4 regions of the Photobacterium swingsii genome follow, and region 1 is predicted to be linked to each of the others. Evidence: predicted binding sites of a transcription regulator. Region 1 holds the regulator's gene; each other region holds the start of a gene.
The links. The regulator CRP, encoded in region 1, controls carbon source genes, mostly activating them, when cyclic AMP is high. The targets are predictions, from matches to a motif close to TGTGANNNNNNTCACA.
Positions count from the first base shown of each region.

Region 2: a site for CRP is predicted at 1,605-1,620, ahead of OCU77_RS25085 (NupC/NupG family nucleoside CNT transporter). Genes of this name have one in related genera too.
Region 3: a site for CRP is predicted at 2,464-2,479, ahead of nagE (N-acetylglucosamine-specific PTS transporter subunit IIBC). Genes of this name have one in related genera too.
Region 4: a site for CRP is predicted at 1,528-1,543, ahead of pyrG (glutamine hydrolyzing CTP synthase). Genes of this name have one in related genera too.

Region 1 covers NZ_AP024852.1:265,190-269,398, forward strand. Annotated here, with positions in the region: gene astD (succinylglutamate-semialdehyde dehydrogenase) at 1-1,027, shown strand, start outside; gene OCU77_RS01225 (DUF1338 domain-containing protein) at 1,128-1,922, shown strand; gene OCU77_RS01230 (hypothetical protein) at 1,999-2,193, opposite strand; gene crp (cAMP-activated global transcriptional regulator CRP) at 2,416-3,048, opposite strand; gene OCU77_RS01240 (OsmC family protein) at 3,321-3,725, shown strand; gene OCU77_RS01245 (phosphoribulokinase) at 3,821-4,209, opposite strand, start outside.
Region 2 covers NZ_AP024853.1:1,803,484-1,807,692, reverse strand. Annotated here, with positions in the region: gene OCU77_RS25095 (NADPH-dependent FMN reductase) at 1-51, shown strand, start outside; gene OCU77_RS25090 (manganese-dependent inorganic pyrophosphatase) at 305-1,315, shown strand; gene OCU77_RS25085 (NupC/NupG family nucleoside CNT transporter) at 1,637-2,830, shown strand; gene OCU77_RS25080 (pullulanase-associated domain-containing protein) at 3,360-4,209, shown strand, end outside.
Region 3 covers NZ_AP024852.1:1,027,649-1,031,857, reverse strand. Annotated here, with positions in the region: gene glnS (glutamine--tRNA ligase) at 1-455, opposite strand, end outside; gene nagE (N-acetylglucosamine-specific PTS transporter subunit IIBC) at 853-2,346, opposite strand; gene nagB (glucosamine-6-phosphate deaminase) at 2,602-3,402, shown strand; gene nagA (N-acetylglucosamine-6-phosphate deacetylase) at 3,416-4,209, shown strand, end outside.
Region 4 covers NZ_AP024852.1:551,559-555,767, forward strand. Annotated here, with positions in the region: gene relA (GTP diphosphokinase) at 1-501, shown strand, start outside; gene mazG (nucleoside triphosphate pyrophosphohydrolase) at 591-1,403, shown strand; gene pyrG (glutamine hydrolyzing CTP synthase) at 1,627-3,267, shown strand; gene eno (phosphopyruvate hydratase) at 3,348-4,209, shown strand, end outside.

The DNA.
Region 1 (4,209 bases):
TAATTTCCCAGGGCATTTACCCAATGGCCATATCGTTCCTGCATTATTAGCGGGCAATACTGTGGTATTTAAGCCATCTGAATTAACGCCTAAAACGGCGGAAGTGGCCATGAAGCTATGGCAACAAGCTGGCTTACCCGCAGGTGTGATTAACCTAGTGCAAGGCTCTCGCCCAACCGGTGAAGCGCTGGCGAGTTCAACAGGGATTGATGGCTTGCTGTTCACGGGGAGTGCGAATACGGGACACATTCTTCATCGCCAATTTGCAGGGCAACCCGGCAAAATGTTGGCATTGGAGATGGGCGGCAATAACCCTATGGTGATTTCAAATGCCCACGGTGATGTGGAAGCCACGGTATACACCATAATTCAATCAGCGTTCATTAGCGCTGGCCAGCGTTGTACCTGTGCCCGCCGTTTGTATTTACCCAAAGGTGAAGTGGGTGATGCCATTGTTGCGCGCTTAGTTGAAGCAACGGCGCAGCTACGCATTGATGGGCCATTTGCTGATCCTCAGCCTTTTATGGGGCCACAAATATCAATACAAGCTGCTGATGGCATTATTGCCGCGCAAGCGAATTTGGTGCGCCTTGGGGGAGAGGTTCTGCTTGAAGCGAAACGTGGTCAAGGGGCGATTGTCTCACCGGCCATCATTGAAGTGAGTGCCATTGCTGACTTGCCTGATGAAGAATACTTTGGTCCATTATTGCAAGTCGTACGTTACGAGGATTTAGCCCAAGCCGTTACCTTGGCAAATAATACCCGCTACGGCTTATCGGCTGGTTTGATCTCCACCGATGATAGTGAGTGGCAATATTTTATTGACCATATCCGTGCAGGCATAGTGAACCGTAACCGTCAGCTGACTGGTGCGAGTGGGGATGCTCCATTTGGTGGTCCTGGCGCATCAGGTAACTTACGTCCGAGTGCTTACTATGCCGCTGACTACTGTGCGTACCCTATGGCATCGATGGAGGGTGAACAAGCTGAGCTACCTGCACAGCTATCGCCAGGTATTACTTTGTAAGCAAGTTGAGCAGACATCATCAAACTAAAAAAGAAGTGCCATACTGATTAGGTCGAATCAGGGCACTTCTACATCCATCACCAGCGGGGAGCATCTCAACATGGAAAGAGTAGAGCAACTGTTTAACAACTTATGGCAAGACTATATTCAACGCCTGTGCCCATCAGCGGATCAAGTACATACATTACTGACCGAAGATGAGCCGCTACTGAATGACCATATTGCGTTGCGCACATTTAACTTACCGAAAGTCGGACTGGATGTGCTAGCCGCACCCTTTATTGCGATTGGTTACAAACCTTGTGGCACTTACCATTTTGAGTCTAAAAAACTCTACGCTGAGCATTTTGAACACCCAAACCCTGCGGCGCCAAAAGTGTTTATTAGTGAGCTATTGGTGGGTCAGTGTTCCTCATTATTGCAGCAATCGGTACGTAGTTTGATTGATCAAGTGCCAGAGCAAGCGGTGAAAGATCCTGCCTTCTTGTATGGCGGCCGTTTGTGGGACATTGATTTTGAAACGTATGAGATGTTAGCCGCAGAGAGTGAATATGCAGGGTGGTTAGCGGCGCATGGCTTTGGCGCGAATCACTTTACGGTTAGCATTAACCAACTAGAACAATTTACTGAAGTGGCCGAGGTGAATCACTTATTGGCACATAATGGCTTTGCCATCAATGTATCGGGTGGAGAAGTGAAAGGCAGTCCTGAAGAGATGTTAGAGCAGTCTTCTACCATGGCAGATAAAGTCCCTGTCGCTTTTTTAGATGGGGTAAAAACGATCCCTGGTGGTTTTTATGAATTTGCCAAGCGCTACCCGCAAGCCGATGGTGAGCTTTATACCGGATTTGTCGCTGCGTCGGCGGATAAGATCTTTGAAAGTACCGACAGCTAGAGTGCAATGTTCCGGCCAATCCCAGCGTTTCACGCAGAGGTCATGTTGATAGCATGGCCTTTGTTCTATCTGTGGCTTAATACAGGCTTTCTAAAGGCGGTGACCACTGCGAGCCTTCTTGGCGCTGCGGCGTATTCGCTAATGAGATATGTTGTTCGAGAAAGTGACGTTGGCCACTGAACCCTGTCATCTCAACAGTTGTGGGTAGTGGGGCAATCACGCTCGGTGGTGGGGTGTTAGTGTTGTACGGAGAAAAACGTTCGATATCCATATCACGAACTCCATGATGCCGATTTTGTCGGGGAAGAGGTGACGTCGTCCATCGACGTCTGTTATGCACAATGTAGCAAAGGTGGCGTAGTTAGCAAGTGAAGAATCAGTGACAAGGTTAGCAAATTTGGATTTAGATATACGCCATAGGTATGGTGTTTTTCCGATATAAAAAAAGCCGCAAAAGCGGCTTTTTTCTAGTGATAATCGATAAATCAACAGATTAACGAGTACCGTATACCACGATAGTTTTACCGTGTGCAGAAATCAGGTTCTGTTCTTCAAGCATCTTCAAGATACGACCAACGGTTTCACGTGAACAACCTACGATTTGACCGATTTCTTGACGGGTGATCTTGATTTGCATACCGTCTGGGTGCGTCATTGCATCAGGTTGTTTCGCTAGGTTAAGTAGCGTCTGTGCAATACGACCCGTTACGTCTAAGAACGCAAGGTCGCCCACTTTTTGGCTTGTTACTTGAAGGCGAGTTGCCATCTGTGCAGACAAGCGCATCAAGATGTCTGGATTAACTTGGATTAGCTGACGGAATTTCTTAAATGAAATCTCAGCAACTTCACAAGGTGTCTTCGCACGAACCCAAGCTGTACGTTCTTGACCTTCTTCGAAAAGGCCAAGTTCACCGATGAAGTCACCTTGGTTTAGGTAAGAAAGAATCATCTCTTTGCCTTCTTCATCCTTGATAAGAACAGCAACAGAACCTTTTACAATATAGTAGAGAGTTTCCGCTTTCTCACCCGCATGAATCAAAGTGCTTTTTGATGGGTACTTGTGAATGTGGCAATGTGAAAGAAACCACTCTAGTGTTGGATCTGTTTGAGGTTTACCTGGAACCATATTACTAACTTCCTCTGCGTTTGTTGCCCAACAACGACATCCCTATAATTTCAGTCTGGGCTTAACAATAGAATTGCTCGCTGGTTAGGATATTAAGTCAGCCGCTGGGCTGCAAGCTCACTTGAATAATTAATTGAGAGTTTAACTTTTTTCGGTGGGCATTTCTTGATATTGATCTATCTGAAATCGTCATTTTGTACTCATAAGTGTGCACATGATCACACGGTTGTTAGATTATGCAGAATTGACGCCAAAACACTAAGGAGAAAGCAATGCAATCACGTGTGAAATGGGTAGAAGGAATGACTTTTCTTGCCCAGTCAAATTCGGGTCATAGTGTGGTGATGGACGGCAATGGTGGCGAAAAAGCACCCAGTCCAATGGAGTTGGTTTTGATGGCGGCTGGTGGTTGTAGTTCGGTCGATGTTGTTGATGGTTTACAATCTGCAGATCAACGTATCACGGGCTGCGAAGCACAAATTTCCTCGGTGCGCCGCGAGACAGCCCCACGTATTTTTACCTCGGCAAATTTGCATTTTGTGGTGACGGGACATGATCTTGATGAAGCCTTGGTGGCAACAACCGTCGCTAATTCGCTCGAGAAATATTGTTCGGTTTGTTTGATGCTGGGTGAAGGGGTTGAATTGACGCATTCATACGAAGTGATCGCCGCATAAATCTATTGCTAGGTAAACTGTAGCAGCATGATAAAAACGGAGACTTGAGGTCTCCGTTTTGCTGTTATTTGTTTCACACGGCAATTAAACCGCGACTAGCCGATTTTCCCTGTTTCAATCAGCTGCTGGATCAGAGGACGCATTATTAGCTCCATCGCAAAGCTCATTTTGCCGCCCGGTACCACCAAGGTATTGTGGCGTGACATGAATGAGCCTTGGATCATCGACAATAAGTACGGGAAGTCGACATTCTTGATCCCACGAAAACGGATCACCACAAAGCTTTCATCTAAACTCGGGATCCCTTTGGCGCTAAGTGGGTTCGAGGTATCCACGGTGGGAACACGCTGGAAGTTAATATGAGTCCGTGAAAACTGCGGCGTGATGTAATTGAGGTAATCATCCATCGAGCGCACAATAGATTCCATTACAGCTTCACGAGAATGACCGCGGTCACGGGTGTCACGAACAATTTTTTGAATCC
Region 2 (4,209 bases), on a different replicon from region 1:
AACCCCGAGATTCTAGATCAACTTAAATCGGCCGTTGCCCAGCTTAGCTAATTTTACTGCTTATTCAACAATGATCTCGCTGTAATGCTATAACAGCATTACAGTGAATTATCCTTCCAGTAAATAATCTATTCACTAAAGAGAAGCGTAAGTAAATATTAATAGAGTTAGTCAAACTAGTCTTATTTCCTATTTTAGTCAGGCTATTGTTTTGATTTCACTCGCAGAACATACAAATGCCATTATGTGCGCTCATATGTCTCTATCACTATGAATCACAGCGAAAACAATAATGGATTAAATTATGAAACGACGTTACCTCGCTGTGCTACTTTCTATGATCAGCGCATCTAGCATGGCTTTTGACCTCACAACACCCCAAGTAAATAACACTGATAACCTTGTTTGGACGGGTCACTTAAGTCCTGATACTGACACCGTTACATCAGCTATTGCAGCGGCGCACATCTATGGTGGTACAGCAGCCGTTCCTGAAGATATCAACCCAGAAAGTCACTTTGTGCTTGAGCACTGCCAAACTACAGCTCCAAAATTACTGAAAGATGTATCAGCTCAACAATTTGGTTTAGTGGATTTTAACCAGCAGACGCAACTTCATTCCTCAATAGATGCAAAGAATATTGTCGCTATTGTTGATCACCACGCTATTGGCGGTAACCCAGTAAACATGACACAAGTAGCGGCTATTGATATTCGCCCTTGGGGATCGGCAGCAACGATTCTTGCAAACCATGCTGAAACACTTGGTATCGATCTTCCCGCTAATATAGCCTGTACAACACTAGGTGGCATTTTATCTGACACCATGGTGTTCCGTTCGCCAACGACAACGCAATACGATCGTAGCTATGCAGAGAAACTAGCGAAACTTGCAGGTATTAAAGACATCAACGCATTTGGCGAAAAAATGCTGGAAGCCAAATCTGACCTAAGCCATGTCAGTGCCGCTGATATTCTGACGTTAGATTATAAAAACTTCGCTTACGGCGGTAAAAAAGTCGGGATTGGTGTGGCGGAAACCATTACAGCTCAACAACTGTTAGACAGAAAATCTGAATTTATTGCGGCAATGAAAGCCTATAAAAAAGAAGCGGGGTTAGATCATCTCTTCTTCTCTGTAATTGATACCAAACACAAGCGTGCCAACCTTTTATGGATTGACAGCGCTGATCAAAAGATTGCCAGCGCTGCATTTAAAGGACAATCTCAAGAGAAGTGGTTAATTCTAGAGGGTGTGACATCACGTAAGCGTCAAATTGGCCCAGCCATTCAAAAAGCCGTAGAAGCAAATTAATACCAGATTTCACATACCCCAACGCCCTTCATAACATTTGTTGTGAAGGGCATTTTATTGCTCTTGCCAATACCCTATTCAACACATTCACCTTAAGCATGCTCCATTCATCGAAAATCAGGTTTCATTATTAATGCTTGTGCAATTTATTTAGATAAGCATGAATAAAATTTCTTAAAATCCTTTCAACACAATTAGTTATCAGCTAAAAAATCAATACAAACCAGTTCAATAAATGAGATTCAAGTCACCCTAAAGAGGTAATTCAGATGGGAGCATACACATAGAATTTGAGAATAATCACAAATGGTACATACACCCATGCCCTACTTACATTTTATCTTTGGTCTTGCCGTCGTCGCCGTTCTTGCATTATTAGCGAGTAAAGATCGTAAAAACATTAAACTCCGCTATATCATCCAGCTACTCGTTATTGAAATGAGCGTAGCTTACTTCTTACTCAATTCATCTGCGGGTACAGGTATCGTTACCGAGTTCGCTGAAGGTTTTAACGGCCTAATGGCTTTTGCCGCAGAAGGGACGAATTTCGTCTTTGGTGGGCTAATTAATGAAGGGGGTTTCGACTTCTTCTTACAAGTCTTAATGCCTATTGTCTTTATTTCTGCACTAATCGGTATTTTACAGCATATTAAAGTGCTTCCTATTGTGATCAGCGCCATTGGTTACTTACTCTCGAAAATTAATGGTATGGGCAAGCTAGAATCTTTCAATGCCATCAGCGCCTTGATGGTTGGCCAATCTGAAAACTTTATTACCTACAAAGCTATTTTAGGCAAAATGTCCGAGCGTCGTATGTACACCTTAGCAGCAACGGCGATGTCGACTGTATCTATGTCGATTGTTGGTTCTTACATGCAGCTAATCGCACCCAAATATGTGGTTGCGGCGCTATTTTTAAACATGTTTAGCACCTTCATTATTCTGTCTATCATCAATCCATACGATCATGAAGCAGAAGAAAACTTTGATGATATGGTGGCAGAAGCAGAAGGCGAGCGCGTTACTTTCTTTGAAATGCTTGGCGAATATATCCTAACAGGCTTTAAAGTCGCCGTAATCGTTGCAGCAATGCTGATTGGCTTTATTTCACTGATTGCCATGATCAACAAGGGCTTTACGGTTGCACTGGGTATTAGCTTCCAAGATCTGATTGGTTACGTCTTTTACCCTGTTGCTTGGTTGATGGGTATTCCAGCCAGCGAAGCACTACAAGCAGGTAGTATTATGGCAACTAAACTAGTTTCGAATGAGTTTGTCGCTATGATGGCACTACAAGAGCAGCTAGATACACTATCTGCCCATACGATTGGTACAATTTCGATTTTCTTGGTGTCATTCGCTAACTTTAGCTCTATCGGTATTATTGCAGGTGCCGTCAAAGGGGTGAACGAAGAAAAAGGTAACCTTGTCGCGCGCTTCGGCTTACGCTTACTGTATGGTTCAACCTTAGTCAGTATCCTGTCTGCAATGATCGCTAACATTATGATGGCTTAACGCAGTCTCCCCCTACTCACCATCAAGCATTCGCGTTGAATGTATCACACTAACAAAGCCGGCTTATGTCGGCTTTGTTGTATTCATCGGCTGTCAAAGACTTAATTACTCATGGCTCTCTTATATCTATCCGCCTACATATCTCCAATTTCGTACAATTCAAAAAATAAGCTGAATGTTACCGCGCGGTAACCAATATGCTACTTACGCATATATTGTTAACCACCGTGTGAGATAAAAGTCAATTTCCGCTTGTAAGAACTCCCTAACTCATTGACGTGGCAGATAAGTTTGCTCAAGAATGCATTGCTCACAATAAATTCGGTCACTATCAAAGCAACCTGCTCATTGGCTAAACAATCATATTTAATTCACGCAAAACAACTTAACAAGTAAAGCCAATCTACATATTGCATTTCAATACAGCACCTACGCTGTGAACTATTACAAGGTATCTGACAGGATTTGCACCCAAACAGGACGGTGAATTGCCCTGTATTTCAGTGGTTTTAATGTAAGGAATGTAGATATGAATCTTAAAAGGGCTTTGCTCTGCTTAGTCGTGAGTCTCGCTGCTGGTTGTGGCGGCAGTTCTGAGAAAACAGATAGCACCACCCCAGCGACCACCGCTATCACATCAACAGCATTTTCAAACTCCTACCTGCCAGCCCAAGGTGGCGCAGTGTGGCGTTATGATGTTGCTGATTCTAGCGAGAGCATCACGCTGTCGAGTAGCAATGTTATTAAAAATAACGGCCAAGAAAGTGTAGAGTTAACATGGGATCACAGCGGATATAAGCAGACGCTACGCCAGAAAAATAATGCCGTCTATATCGACCGTATCAAACTCAATCAGGTTACTGTCGACAATAAAGACTATCAAGTTGAAGTCGATTTATCAGAAAACCCAGCATTGCTACTTCCTGAATATGCGGTTATTGGCGATATGAAAGGGAGTGATGGCTATCATGATATGAAAGTAAAAATATCCCCCAATGTCGGGCCAGCATATGGTGAGTATACATATGAGTGGTCATACAAAGGTACTGAAACCGTTAAAACCACTACTGGCAGCTATGAAGCCTTACATATTCGCTACCGTCTTATCCTTTCTATATCTGTCACGACACAAGATTATGGCACGATAAATACTACGGTAGATATCAACCAAGGTTTATGGCTAGTACCTGGTATCGGTATTGTTAAACTAGCCGACTATAGTGTAACCAGTTCTAGCGCTGCCAGTTCTACCCCATTTATTGCTGTGCTTAGTGGCTTTAATAAATACAAAAATGAAAATAACGTCATCGCCCCTTTACCTGAAAAGATAACGATCGCATCAGATAGTCCATGGAAAAATATCCATAGCTTCTACAAAC
Region 3 (4,209 bases), 760 kb from region 1:
TCAACACTACGGTCACGGTATGGGCTATGCTTACCAGGCTCTGTTAATGTGCCACGGTACTCACGCATCTGCTCAGGACTTAGCTCATCAACATACGCTAAGCCTTTATTAATTAGTTCAACTGCAAACCCGTGTAGCTTATCGAAGTAGTTTGATGAGTAACAAATCTCACCACTCCACTCGAAGCCTAACCAGTTAACATCGTTCTTAATAGACTCAACGTACTCGATGTCTTCTTTCTCAGGGTTAGTATCATCAAAACGAAGATTACATTGTCCCTGGTAGTCCTGAGCGATACCGAAGTTCAAACAAATAGATTTAGCATGGCCGATATGCAGGTAACCGTTCGGCTCCGGCGGGAATCGGGTATGGACGTTTGAATGTTTGCCACTGTCTAAATCCGCATCAATAATTTGGCGGATAAAGTTTGATGGACGAGCTTCAGATTCACTCATCAATTAGACCTCGTATGCTTACAGGATTTTTGAGCCTTCTATGATCCATAAATATGGCTCACTACTCAACAAATAGTATGCATTGTTTGTTGATATGGATAAAAAAACCCCGCAAAAGCGGGGCTAATACAATACATAATTTTATCACAGTGCCAACTTAGCACCAATAAACAACATTCCACTCAGGAGTCCACATGGGATTGAGGACAACCTGCCCTTGAAAAACAAGGAGAAGTCACCGAAATAACTTCTGCTATTTATCATTTTTCTCATGGTTTGCTGCACCCTCCATGATAAATACAGAAGTCATCTTCTTCGCGTATTACGTTTTTTACTTAAAACATCGGCCTCAAAAGAGGCCGATAGATAATTAATTCTTACTTAGCTGTCGAAGAGACTAAGGCAGTTTTACTGCAGATAGATCTTCTGATGCAGGGATTTTTTTCATTTCGCCCGCAACGATTTCAGCTAGAGGGCCTAGGATAACTTGTAGGTTGTTTGAACCTAGTTTAACCACACCCATTGCACCTAGTGCTTTCAATGTTTTCTCATTCGCTAGGCTGCTGTCTTTAAGAGTCAGACGTAGACGAGTGATACATGCATCGATGTTTTCTAGGTTACCGTGACCACCCAGAGCTTTAAGGTACTGCTTAGCCAGCTCACCAGTTTCTTTAGAACCAGTTACACCAGAAGACTCTTCTACATCGTCGTCTTCACGACCAGGCGTCTTAAGATTGAACTTAACGATAGCTGTGCGGAAGATTACATAGTAAAGACCGAAGAAGACTAGACCTTGTACAATTAGCATGTACCAGTTAACTGCTAGTGGGTTACGAGTAGATAGAACCATATCCACTAGACCTGCAGAGAAACCGAAGCCTGCAATCCACTGCATAGATGCAGCGATGTATACAGATAGACCAGCAAGTGCTGCGTGAACTACGTATAGCGCAGGTGCTAGGAACATGAATGCGAATTCTAGCGGCTCAGTTACACCAGTGAAGAATGAAGCGAAACCTGCAGCAATCATGATAGATGCTACTTTTTCTTTGTTCTTCGCTTTAGCCGTGTGGTACATCGCAAGTGCAGCACCAGGTAGGCCAAACATCATGATAGGGAAGAAACCAGCTTGGTACATACCTGTAACACCTACAGTTGCAGTACCTTCAGCGATAGATTTCGCACCACCAAGGAAGTTAGGGATATCGTTAATACCCGCTACGTCAAACCAGAATACTGAGTTTAGTGCGTGGTGAAGACCAACAGGGATCAGTAGGCGGTTGAAGAATGCGTAGATACCAGCACCTAGCTCACCCATACCTTGAATTGTTTCACCAAAGTTTACTAGACCACCGTAAACTGCAGGCCAGATGTACATAAGTACGAAAGCAATAAAGATACCAGCGAAAGACGTTAGGATAGGAACCAAACGCTTACCAGAGAAGAATGCTAGTGCTTTGTGAAGTTCTACAGCAGAGAAACGGTTGTAGATTTCAGCAGAAGTGATACCAACTAAAATACCAACGAATTGGTTGTTGATTTTACCGAAAGCGGCAGGAACTGCATCAGGTGCAATACCTTGAATCTGTGCAACAGCGCCCGGAGAAAGCAGCGTTGTTACTACTAAGAAGCCAACAAAACCAGAAAGTGCTGCAGCACCGTCTTTATCTTTAGACATACCATACGCAACACCAATTGCGAATAGCACTGACATGTTGTCGATAATCGCCGCACCAGCTTTAATCAAAAATGCTGCTAGTGCACTGTTACCGCCCCAAGCTACCGGGTCAATCCAGTAACCAATACCCATTAAAATAGCTGCGGCAGGCAGTGTGGCGACTGGCACCATCAATGCTTTACCTACTTTTTGAAAATATCCAAGAATATTCACCCTTAGTTCCCCCTATGGTTTTCTTAGATGTAATTTAGATAACTTATTTTGCTATCCGATTTAGTCCTTTGCAGTTTAAGAAATTAATTTCGCCCCGCAAATTAAAACGTTATCATTTGTGATCTTTATCACCTGTAGAGACAAGATCTAGGCGATTTTGCTAGCTCGATCATAAAACTTATTTTATCATTCGAAACAAAGGCAAGAAGCCGCTAAGATTTTTACCGTATTATCTATCTTGAATGAGGTGTCACTGTGAGACTAATCCCGCTTAATAACGCTAAAGATGTAGGTTTGTGGTCAGCGCGCCATATCGCTGATTCTATTAACAAATTTCAGCCAACTGCGGAGCGTCCATTTGTTCTTGGCTTACCAACAGGTGGTACACCACTGACAACTTATAAGCGCTTAATTGAACTTTATGAAGCAGGCGAAGTAAGTTTCAAGCATGTTGTTACTTTCAATATGGACGAATACATCGGCATCTCAGCTGATCACCCTGAGTCTTACCGTAGTTTTATGTACGGTAACTTCTTCAATCATATTGATATTCAAGAAGAAAACATCAATCTTCTGAATGGTAATACTGATGACCACGAAGCAGAATGCCAACGTTACGAAGACAAAATTAAGTCTTACGGTCGCATCAACCTATTCATGGGTGGCGTAGGTAACGACGGTCATATCGCATTTAACGAGCCAGCATCATCGCTATCTTCTCGTACTCGCATCAAAACACTAACTCAAGACACACGTATCGCTAACTCTCGTTTCTTCGATGGCGATATCGAACAAGTACCTAAATATGCACTAACAATTGGTGTTGGTACGCTACTTGATTCAGCTGAAATCATGATCCTGGTAACAGGCCACAATAAAGCACAAGCATTAGAAGCTGCTGTTGAAGGCTCTGTAAACCACCTATGGACAGTATCTGCACTTCAACTTCACCCTAAATCACTGATTGTTTGTGATGAGCCTGCAACGCAAGAGCTTAAAGTGAAGACAGTAAAATACTTCCAAGAGCTTGAAGCTGAAAATATTAAAAACCTTTAATAAGGAAACGTTCATGTACGCGCTTACCAATTGCCGCATTTTTACCGGTAGCGATGTGCTGAATAACCACGCCGTCATCATTGACGGCGTGAACATTCACGCTGTATGCCCTGTTACCGAGCTTCCTCAAGATATTAAAACCGTTGATTTAGATGGCGCAGAACTAACGCCTGGCTTTATTGATCTACAGCTAAATGGCTGTGGTGGCGTAATGCTTAATGATGAAATCAACGCTGATACCATTCACACCATGCACCTTGCTAACCTGAAATCAGGTTGTACTAGCTTTTTGCCAACCCTGATCACTTCATCAGACGCTGACATGAAAGCTGCTATTGCTGCAGAACGTGAATACCAAAGCAAATACAACAATCACTCTTTAGGCCTACACCTTGAAGGTCCTTACCTAAACGTGATGAAAAAAGGCATTCACAGTGTTGACCATATTCGTCGTTCTGATGACGAAATGATCAAAACTATCTGTGATAACGCCGATGTTGTAACTAAAGTGACCCTAGCACCAGAACAAAACCCACACGAGCACATTGAGCAACTCGTAGAAGCTGGGATTGTTGTTTCTGCAGGCCACACGAATGCAACTTATGTTGAAGCTCGCCAAGGCTTTGCTGCTGGTATTACATTTGCCACTCACTTATTCAATGCAATGACCCCAATCGCTGGCCGTGAACCTGGTATGGTGGGTGCCATTTATGACACGCCTGAAGTATACACAGGCATCATTGCTGATGGCTTCCATGTCGATTATGCCAATATTCGTATGGCCCATCGCATGAAAGGTGAGAAATT
Region 4 (4,209 bases), 290 kb from region 1:
AAACTGACTGAAGCGAGCGAAAAGAGCAGCACCAGCACGCAAAAACCACAGCGTGATGCCGTAGTGGTGGAAGGGGTAGACAACTTAATGACGCATTTAGCGCGTTGTTGTCAGCCGATCCCGGGTGATGACATCACAGGTTTTGTCACCCAAGGGCGTGGTATTTCGGTCCACCGCAGTGATTGTGAGCAGCTTGATGAGTTGCGCCATCATGCGCCAGAGCGTTTGATCCAAACGGTTTGGGGCGGTGGGTTTGTTGGCAACTACAATATTACCGTGCGTGTTATTGCCTCTGAACGTAACGGTTTGATCAAAGAGTTGACCAATACGTTAGCCAACGAGAAAACCAAAGTCTCGGGCATGAAGAGCCGTATCGACTACAAGAAACAAATGTCGATCATGGATTTTGAGCTTGAGCTAACGGATCTAGAAGTGCTCAGTAAGGTCCTTAAGCGCCTAGAGCAAGTGAAAGATGTTGCTGAAGCTAAGCGCTTGTACTAATTAGATTAATTTGGTCTAGCGTCAGCACTGTATCATCAAATAAATAACGGGAAGCCTCAGTGCTTCCCGTTTTGTTAAGTGAGAGAAACATGGAAAAAATGAACCCTGCAGCAATCGCGCAACTACTTGAAATTATGGCGACGTTACGTGATCCGAACAAAGGTTGCCCGTGGGATATTAAGCAGACGTTTGATTCAATTGTGCCGCACACCATTGAAGAAGCCTATGAAGTGGCGGATGCAATCCATCAGCAAGATTGGCAAGAAGTGAAAGCGGAATTGGGTGATTTGTTATTCCAAGTAGTATTTTACAGCCAAATGGCAAAAGAGCAGGGACTCTTTGATTTTGATGATGTCGTGGCTGGGCTGAATGAAAAGCTGACTCGCCGTCACCCTCATGTTTTTAGTGAAAAAGAATTTGCTAACGATGCTGAAATTAACGCGAACTGGGAAGCAGAGAAAGCCAAAGAGCGTGCGTTAAAAGGTGAAGATACCAGTGTGCTAGCGAATATCCCATTAGCGCTACCTGCACTTAGCCGTGCGGATAAAATTCAGCGTCGCTGTGCCAAGCATGGTTTTGATTGGGATACCCTTGGGCCTGTGGTGGATAAGGTCAAAGAAGAAATTGATGAGGTGCTTGACGAAGTTATCCAAGTTGAACCTGATCAGAGCAAAATTGCCGAAGAAATGGGAGATTTGTTGTTTGCTTCCGTCAATTTAAGTCGCCACCTCAAAGTAAACCCTGAGCAAGCATTGCAGTTAGCAAACAAAAAATTCGAGCGTCGATTTCGCCAAGTGGAAGAAAGTGTGCTAGAACAAGGTCTACGGCTTGAAGAGTGTTCATTGGAAAAACTCGATGGCATTTGGGATCAGGTGAAACAGCGCGAAAAGGCGAATAGTTAATCAAATTATGCGGTTAATGCTGGCTGCTAGAATATGCTTCCAGTGAATACTTTTGTTGTTATTTTACACGAACAGTTTGTGCAACTCGTATAATTGATTTGAAACAAATAATACTCATGATTGCTGTGATAGTTTTCACGTTGTGGCGATAAAAGGTGTCTGGTATCATTGTTCTCCGTCCAGATAGTTTTTATATCCTCTACACCAATCTTCCAGGTTAAATATGACAACGAATTACATTTTTGTTACGGGCGGGGTTGTTTCCTCTCTAGGTAAAGGTATTGCTGCTGCATCTCTAGCGGCTATTCTAGAAGCACGTGGTCTTAAAGTGACTATGATGAAGCTAGACCCTTACATCAACGTTGACCCAGGCACAATGAGCCCAATTCAACACGGTGAGGTATTCGTTACGGAAGACGGTGCAGAGACCGACCTTGACCTTGGTCACTACGAACGTTTCATTCGTACCAAAATGACCAAGCGTAATAACTTTACAGCGGGTCGCGTGTACGCGGACGTACTTCGTAAAGAGCGCCGTGGTGATTACCTAGGTGCAACGATTCAGGTTATCCCACACATTACTAACGCGATCAAAGAGCGCGTTATTGCAGGTGCAGAAGGCCACGATGTGGCTATCGTAGAAGTGGGTGGTACTGTTGGTGATATCGAATCACTACCATTCATGGAAGCGATTCGTCAGTTAGCGGTAGAACAAGGTCGCGAGAACACTATGTTCATGCACCTGACACTTGTTCCTTACCTTGCAGCTGCAGGCGAAGTGAAAACTAAGCCAACTCAGCACTCTGTAAAAGAACTACTTTCTATCGGTATTCAGCCTGACATCCTAGTATGTCGTTCTGACCGTATGATCCCAGCGAATGAGCGTGCAAAGATTGCACTTTTCTGTAACGTTCAAGAAAAAGCTGTTATCTCAATGAAAGACGTAGATTCAATCTACAAGATCCCACAACTGATCAAAGCTCAAGGTTTGGATGACCTAGTTTGTCAGCGTTTCGGCATCACAGCGCCAGAAGCTGATCTGTCTGAGTGGGAACAAGTAATCTACGAAGAAGCAAACCCTACTGATGAAGTAGTTATCGGTATGGTTGGTAAGTACATCGAACTACCTGATGCTTACAAATCAGTAAACGAAGCATTAAAACACGCTGGTCTTAAGAACCGTCTATCTGTGAAAATCAAATATGTTGATTCACAAGACGTTGAGTCTAAAGGCACAGAAGTACTAGAGGGTCTGGACGCAATCCTAGTACCAGGTGGTTTCGGCGGTCGTGGTGTTGAAGGTAAAATCCGTACAGCACAATACGCTCGTGAAAACAAAATTCCATACTTAGGCATCTGTCTGGGTATGCAAGTGGCACTGATTGAATTCGCACGTAATGTTGCGGGTCTGGCGGATGCGCACTCAACGGAATTTAACGAAGAAACTAAAAACCCAGTTGTTGGTCTAATCACTGAATGGGTTGATGGTGAAGGTAACGTTGAAGAGCGTACTGAAAAATCAGACCTAGGTGGCACAATGCGCCTTGGTTCTCAGCTATGTCATCTAGCGGACGGTTCAAAAGCACGTGAGCTATACAACAGCCCAACAGTGCACGAACGTCACCGTCACCGCTACGAAGTAAACAACAACCTACTTCCTAAACTAGAGAAAGCAGGTTTGAAAGTTTCTGGTCTGTCTGCAGATAAGAAACTGGTGGAAATCATTGAAATCCCGAACCACCCATGGTTCGTGGCTGCTCAATTCCACCCTGAGTTCACCTCAACGCCTCGCGATGGTCACCCACTATTCGAAGGCTTTGTAAAAGCGGCAGGTTCAAACCTACGTGGTGAGCTTAATAAGTAAGGATTACTGGTAGCAGTAGCGGGGGATGCTACTGCTATTTTTTAGCTTTTTATTTTGAAGATAAAGCAAGAGGAAACATAATGTCTAAGATCGTTAAAGTTCTAGGTCGTGAAATCATCGATTCACGCGGTAACCCAACTGTTGAAGCTGAAGTACACCTAGAAGGCGGTTTCGTTGGTATGGCGGCAGCTCCATCTGGCGCATCTACTGGTTCTCGCGAAGCTCTTGAGCTACGTGACGGTGACAAAGCACGTTTCCTAGGTAAAGGTGTTCTTAAAGCAGTTGAAGCTGTAAACGGCCCAATCGCTGAAGCACTAGTTGGCAAAGATGCGAAAGCACAAGCTGACATCGACCAAATCATGATCGACCTAGACGGCACTGAGAACAAATCTCTATTCGGTGCTAACGCTATCCTTGCTGTTTCTCTAGCGAACGCTAAAGCTGCTGCAGCGGCTAAAGGCATGCCTCTTTACGAGCACATCGCTGAGCTAAACGGTACTGCTGGTCAATTCTCTATGCCTCTACCTATGATGAACATCATCAACGGTGGTGAGCACGCTGATAACAACGTTGACATCCAAGAGTTCATGATCCAACCAGTTGGCGCTAAAACTCTTAAAGAAGGTCTACGCATCGGTGCTGAAGTATTCCACAACCTAGCTAAAGTTCTTAAGTCTAAAGGCTACAGCACTGCAGTTGGTGACGAAGGTGGTTTCGCTCCTAACCTTAAATCTAACGCTGAAGCTCTAGAAGTTATCGCAGAAGCTGTTGCTGCTGCTGGTTACGAGCTAGGTAAAGACGTTACTCTTGCTATGGACTGTGCTGCATCTGAGTTCTTCGACAAAGAAGCTGGCATCTACAACATGAAAGGCGAAGGTAAGACTTTCTCTTCTGAAGAGTTCAACCACTACCTAGCTGAACTAGCTAACAAATTCCCTATCG